DNA from 2 places in the Brevundimonas sp. Root1423 genome. Region 1 is predicted to be linked to the other one. Evidence: riboswitches for the same ligand, from Rfam matches in the RefSeq annotation. Region 1 holds a riboswitch; the other holds the start of a gene.
The links. A riboswitch is a leader RNA that binds a small molecule or an ion and turns the genes downstream of it on or off. The one in region 1 is predicted to bind glycine.

Region 1 (3,399 bases):
CGCCTTTTCCAACCTGCAGGACTTCCTCGACATCTACTACGCCGGGGCGAACGTGCTGCTGACGCGGCGCGACTTCGAGGATCTGGCGTTCGCCTATTTCGGGCGCGCGGCGGCGGACAACGTGCGGCACGCCGAGATTTTCTTCGACCCCCAGACCCATACCGACCGGGGCGTGCCCTTCGGGGTCGTCGTCGAGGGGTTGATCGCCGGCATGGACCGGGCCCGCGCCGAACTGGGCGTGACCTCGGGCCTGATTCTCAGTTTCCTGCGGCACCTGTCGGAGGAGGAAGCCTTCGCCACGCTCGAGGCGGCGAAGCCGTATCTGCGTCACTTCGTCGGGGTGGGGCTGGATTCATCAGAGGTGGGACACCCGCCCTCGAAATTCGAACGCGTCTTCGCCGCCGCCCGCGCGCTGGGCCTCAAGCTCTGCGCCCACGCCGGCGAGGAAGGTCCGCCGGCCTATGTCCGGGAGGCGCTGGACCTGCTGCACATCGACCGGATGGACCACGGCAACCGCTCGATGGAAGATTCGCGTCTGGTCGAGCGGCTGGCCGACGAACGGATGACGCTGACGGTCTGCCCGCTGTCGAACCTCAAGCTCTGCGTGGTGAAGGACCTCAGGGACCACCCCGTACCCGAAATGCTGCGGCGTGGTCTGCACGTCACCCTGAACTCCGACGATCCGGCCTATTTCGGAGGTTATGTGAACGAGAACTATCGCCAGCTGGCGCGGGCCGTGGGGCTGACGCGGGAGCAGGTCACCCTGCTGGCGCGCAACAGCTTCGAGGGCTCGTTCCTGGACGAGGCCGGAAAGGCCGCGCGGATCGCCGAAGTCGAGGCATACGCCGCCCGTCCCGCTTGACACCGACCCGGAGTCGGGGCCTAGGTCGCGGCGCTCTCGCGGGAGAGATCGGAGCCCTTTCGGGGGCTCCGGAGCCGAAGGCGCAACCGCCCCGGAAACGCTCAGGCAAACGGACCGCGAGGACGTACGGACGCTGGAAAGTCGCTCTCCGGAGCGCGCCGACGGAGCAAGGCTGGTCAGGGTTCTGGCGGCCGGAATCTCTCAGGCTTCAGGACAGCGGGGGCGCGAGGACGGCGGAGCTTTCCGCCCCAAGACGCGACCGTGGAGCCTGAACATGACCGACCAACCCCTGAAGACCACGCCCCTCAACGCCGCGCACCGCGCGCTCGGCGCCCGCATGGTGGGCTTCGGCGGCTATGACATGCCGGTGCAGTACGAGGGCGTGCTGGCCGAGCACCGCTGGACCCGGGAGCACGCCGGCCTGTTCGACGTCTCGCACATGGGCCAGTGCAGGATCACCGGCGAGGACGCGATCGCCCAGTTCGAACGGTTCGTGCCCGGGGACTATGCGGTCCTCAAGGCGGGCCGGCAGAAATACAGCCTGCTGCTGAACGCCGAGGGCGGCGTCATGGACGACCTGATGGCCGGCAAGCCAGATCATGACGGCCTCTATGTCGTGGTCAACGCCGGCAACAAGGACGCCGACTTCACCTTCCTGAAAGCCAATCTGCAGGGCGACGCGACGCTGAAAATCCTCGACGATCGCGCCCTGCTGGCCGTCCAGGGGCCCGAGGCCGCCGAGGTCATGGCCGCGCATGAGCCGCTGCTGGCCGAGATGGGCTTCATGGACTGCGCCCGGCTGATGCTGTTCGGCTGCGACTGCTTCGTTTCGCGGTCGGGCTATACCGGCGAGGACGGCTACGAGATTTCCGTTCCGGCGGATCAGGCCGAGCGCGTCTGGAACACGATCCTGAAGGACGCCCGGGTCAAGCCGATCGGCCTGGGCGCCCGCGACAGCCTGCGCCTCGAGGCCGGCCTGCCGCTGCACGGCCACGACATCGACGCCTCGACCAGCCCGGTCGAGGGCGCCCTGACCTTCGCCCTGTCGAAGTCGCGCAAGGAGCGTGCGGACTTCAACGGCGCCGACCGCATCCTGAAGGAACTGGCCGACGGCCCGTCGCGGATCCGTGTCGGCCTGAGCGTCAAGGAAGGCGCCCCGGCCCGCGAAGGCGCCGAGATCGCCGACATGGACGGCAAGGTCATCGGCACGGTCACTTCGGGCGGCCCCTCGCCGACGCTGGGCCGCAACATCGCCATGGGCTATGTCCCGCCGCAGTTCGCCGAACTGGGCACGGACCTGAAGGTCCTGGTGCGCGGCAAGCCCGCCGCGGCCGAGGTCGTCGCCATGCCCTTCGTCGCCCAACGCTACTATCGCAAACCGAAAGCCTGAGGATCGGATCGATGCATTTCTCCAAGGATCACGAGTGGGTTCGCTTCGACGGCGACATCGCCACCGTCGGAATCTCCAAGCACGCCGCTGACGCCCTGGGCGACGTGGTGTTCGTCGAGACGCCGGAGGCCGGCAAGTCGGTCTCGAAGGGCGACAGCTTCGCCGTCGTCGAGAGCGTCAAGGCGGCTTCGGACGTCTACGCCCCCGTCTCGGGCGAAGTGATCGAAGGCAACGCCGCCCTCGCCTCCGCCCCGGAAACGGTCAACGCCGATCCCGAAGGCGAAGGCTGGTTCGCGAAGATCAAGGTGTCGGACACCTCGACCGACGGCCTGATGGACCGCGCCGCCTACGACGCCTTCCTGGCCACCCTCTAAGCCCTTTCACGCACGGATCTCCCCGCCATGCGCTACCTCCCGCTGACGCCCGACGACCGCTCCGCCATGCTGGCGGCCATCGGCGCGAAATCCATCGACGACCTGTTCGTGGACGTGCCTGAAGCGGCGCGTCGCGACGGCTTCGTCGACCTGCCGCGCGTGGCGGGCGAGCTGGAGGTCGAGCGGGCGCTGGGAGCCATGGCGGCCAAGAACGCCTCGGCCGGCTCCGTGCCCTTCTTCTGCGGGGCGGGGGCCTACAAGCACCACGTCCCGGCGACGGTGGACCATGTGATCCAGCGGTCGGAGTTCCTGACCAGCTACACGCCCTACCAGCCGGAAATCGCCCAGGGCACGCTGCAGTATCTCTACGAATTCCAGACCCAGGTCGCGAACCTGACCGGCATGCCGGTGGCCAACGCCAGCCTCTATGACGGCTCGACCGCCATGGCCGAGGGCGTGCTGATGGCCACCCGCGTGACCCGCCGCAACAAGGCGGTGATCTCGGGCGGGGTGCATCCGCACTATGTCCGGGCGACCGAGACGGTGGTGCACGCCGTCGGGGTCGAAACCCAGGTTCTGCCCGCCGCCGTCGACGCCGAGGCGGAGGTGATCGCCCAGATCGGGCCGGACACCGCCTGCGTCGTGGTCCAGACCCCGAACGTGTTCGGCACGGCGACGGACGTCACCAAGATCGCCGAGGCGGCCCACGCCGCCGGGGCTCTGCTGATCGTGGTGGTCACCGAGGCCGTGTCCATGGGCCTGCTCAAGTCGCC
Region 2 (3,399 bases), on a different contig from region 1:
GCGGTCCATCAGGCCGTCGGTCGAGGCGTCGGACACCTTGATCTTCGCGAACCAGCCTTCGCCTTCGGGATCGGCGTTGACGGTTTCCGGGGCGGAGGCGAGGGCGGCGTTGCCCTCGATCACCTCGCCCGAGACCGGGGCGTAGACGTCCGAAGCCGCCTTGACGCTCTCGACGACGGCGAAGCTGTCGCCCTTCGAGACAGTCTTGCCGGCGTCCGGCGTCTCGACGAACACCACGTCGCCCAGGGCGTCAGCGGCGTGCTTGGAAATTCCGACGGTGGCGACGTCGCCATCGAAGCGAACCCACTCATGATCCTTGGAGAAATGCATCGGTCCGATCCTCAGGCTTTCGGTTTGCGATAGTAGCGTTGGGCGACGAAGGGGGTGGCGACGACCTCGGCCGCGGCGGGCTTGCCGCGCACGATGACCTTCAGATCGGTCCCCAGCTCGGCGAACTTCGGCGGGACATAGCCCATGGCGATATTGCGGCCCAGCGTCGGCGAGGGTCCGCCCGAGGTGATCGCGCCGATGACGTTTCCGTTCATGTCGGCGATCTCGGCGCCTTCACGGGCCGGGGCGCCTTCCTTGACGCTCAGGCCGATGCGGACGCGGTCCGGGCCGTCGGCCAGTTCCTTCAGGATGCGGTCGGCGCCGTTGAAGTCCGCGCGCTCCTTGCGCGACTTGGACAGGGCGAAGGTCAGGGCGCCTTCGACCGGGCTGGTCGAGGCGTCGATGTCGTGTCCGTGCAGCGGCAGGCCGGCCTCGAGGCGCAGGCTGTCGCGGGCGCCCAGACCGATCGGCTTGACGCGGGCGTCCTTCAGGATCTCGTTCCAGACGCGCTCGGCCTGATCGGCAGGCACGGAAATCTCGTAGCCGTCCTCGCCCGTGTAGCCCGAGCGGGAGATGAAGCAGTCGCAGCCGAACAGCATCAGCCGGGCGCATTCCATGAAGCCCATCTCGGCCAGCAGAGGCTCGTGGGCGGCCATGACCTCGGCGGCCTCGGGGCCCTGGATTGCGATCAGCGCGCGGTCGTCGAGGACCTTCAGCGTCGCATCGCCCTGCAGATTGGCCTGCAGGAAGGCGAAGTCGGCGTCCTTGTTGCCGGCGTTGACCACGACATAGAGGCCGTCGTGGTCGGGCTTGCCGGCCATCAGGTCGTCCATGATGCCGCCCTCGGCGTTCAGCAGCAGGCTGTATTTCTGCTTGCCGGCCTTCAGGATCGCATAGTCGCCGGGGACGAAGCGTTCGAACTGGGCGACGGCGTCCTCGCCGGTGATCTTGCACTGGCCCATGTGCGAGACGTCGAACAGGCCCGCGTGTTCGCGGGTCCAGCGGTGCTCGGCCAGCACGCCCTCGTACTGCACCGGCATGTCATAGCCGCCGAAGCCCACCATGCGGGCGCCCGCCGCGCGGTGTGCGGCGTTGAGGGGCGTGGTCTTCAGGGCTTCGTCGGTCATCTGAACTCTCGCGGTCGCGTGTTGAGGCGGAAGCTCCGCCGTCCTCGCGCCCCCGCTGTCCTGAAGCCTGAGAGATTCCGACGTCCTCAATGAGGTCGCCTTGCTCCGTCGGCGCGCTCCGAAGAGCGACTTTCCAGCGTCCGAATGTCCTCGCGGTCCGTTTGCCTGAGCGTTTCCGGGGCGGTTGCGCCTTCGGCTCCGAAGCCTCCGAAAAGGCCCCGATCTCTCCCGCGAGAGCGAGCGGACCTAGGCCCCGACTCCGGCGCGAAGTCAAGCGGAACGGGCGGCCCACGCCTCCACTTCGGCGATCCGGGCGGCCTTGTCAGCGTCGCTGAGGAAGGACCCTTCGAAGCTGTTGCGGGCCAAGAGCGTGATCTGGTCCCTCGTCAGGCCCACGGCCTCGGCCAGCTGGCGATAGTTCTCATTCACATAGCCGCCGAAATAGGCCGGATCGTCCGAGTTCAGGGTCACGTGCAGGCCGCGACGAAGCATCTCCGGCACGGGATGGTCCTTCAGATCCTTCACCACGCAGAGCTTGAGGTTGGACAACGGGCAGACCGTCAACGTCATCCGTTCGTCAGCCAGCCGCTCGACCAGACGCGGGTCCTCCATCGAGCGGTTGCCGTGGTCCATACGATCGATTTGCAGCAGGTCCAGCGCCTCCCAGACATAGGCCGGCGGACCTTCCTCGCCGGCATGGGCGCAGAGCTTAAGGCCGAGGTCGCGGGCGGCGGCGAAGACGCGTTTGAACTTGGACGGCGGATGGCCGACCTCGGACGAATCCAGTCCCACTCCGATGAAGTGGTGCAGATACGGCTTCGCCGCCTCCAGAGTGGCGAAGGCCTCGTCCTCGGTCAGATGCCGCAGGAAGCTGAGGATCAGTCCGGAGGTGACGCCCAACTCGGCCTTCGCCCGGTCCATGCCCGCGATCAGACCCTCGACCACGACCTCGAACGGGACGCCGCGATCGGTGTGGGTCTGGGGGTCGAAGAAAATTTCGGCGTGCCGGACGTTGTCGGCCGCGGCGCGCTGGAAATAGGCGAAGGCCAGGTCCTCGAAGTCGCGCCGCGTCAGCAGCACGTTCGCACCGGCGTAATAGATGTCGAGGAAGTCCTGCAGGTTCGAAAAGTCATAGGCGGCGCGCACCGCCTCGACGCTGTCGAACGGAATGGCCACGCCGTTCCGCTGGGCCAGTTCGAACATCAGTTCGGGCTCGAGGCTGCCCTCGATGTGAAGATGCAGTTCGGCCTTGGGCAGGCCGGCGATATAGGCGTCGAGCGACATGGGCGGCTCCGGTGAGGCGCCCAGTCTAACCTACATCCGCTCCGGCGTGTCGATGCCCAGCAGGCGAAGCGCCGTCTCCAGCTGGTCCAGCGCCGCCTTCGACAGCGCCAGCCGCGAACCCCGCGTCGCCTCCTCCGGCGCGATCAACACCGGGCAGGCGGCGTAGAATTTCGAGAACGACTGCGCCAGCCGGTAGGCGTGCTCGGCCATGACATGCGGCATCCGCTTGTCGTAGGCTTCGGCGACCGCCTGCGAGAAGGCGTCCAGAGTCAGGGCCAGATCGCGCTCGGCCGGTTCGGCGATGACGATGGGCCCCGGCGCCGCGCCCTGGTCCGCGCCCTTGCGCAGCAGGGATTTGATGCGCACGGCCTGGTACAGCAGATAGGGGCCGGTCTTGCCCTCGAAGCTCATGAAGCGGTCAAGGTCGAAGACGTAGCTCGTCGTCCGGCTGTTCGAGAGGTCGGCGAATTTCAGGGCGGCGACGGCCACCTTGTGGGCGATGGCCTCGAACTCGGCCTCGCTGAGGTCCTCGCCCAGATGCGCCTCGTGCAGCCGGTCGCGCGCCTTCTCCACCGCCATCGTGATCAGGTCGTGCAGCTTCAGAACGCCGCCCGCCCGGGTCTTGAAGGGCTTGCCGTCGGGGCCGTTCATGGTGCCG

Region 2: another riboswitch for glycine. It lies ahead of gcvT (glycine cleavage system aminomethyltransferase GcvT); the one in region 1 lies ahead of gcvT (glycine cleavage system aminomethyltransferase GcvT).

Annotation. Positions count from the first base shown of each region.
Region 1 is NZ_LMFL01000038.1:6,256-9,654, reverse strand. Features, by position in the region: gene ASD25_RS20510 (adenosine deaminase) at 1-862, shown strand, start outside; glycine riboswitch at 892-989, shown strand; gene gcvT (glycine cleavage system aminomethyltransferase GcvT) at 1,137-2,252, shown strand; gene gcvH (glycine cleavage system protein GcvH) at 2,264-2,626, shown strand; gene gcvPA (aminomethyl-transferring glycine dehydrogenase subunit GcvPA) at 2,654-3,399, shown strand, end outside.
Region 2 is NZ_LMFL01000034.1:15,569-18,967, reverse strand. Features, by position in the region: gene gcvH (glycine cleavage system protein GcvH) at 1-330, opposite strand, end outside; gene gcvT (glycine cleavage system aminomethyltransferase GcvT) at 342-1,457, opposite strand; glycine riboswitch at 1,511-1,596, opposite strand; glycine riboswitch at 1,601-1,698, opposite strand; gene ASD25_RS18520 (adenosine deaminase) at 1,728-2,741, opposite strand; gene argS (arginine--tRNA ligase) at 2,772-3,399, opposite strand, start outside.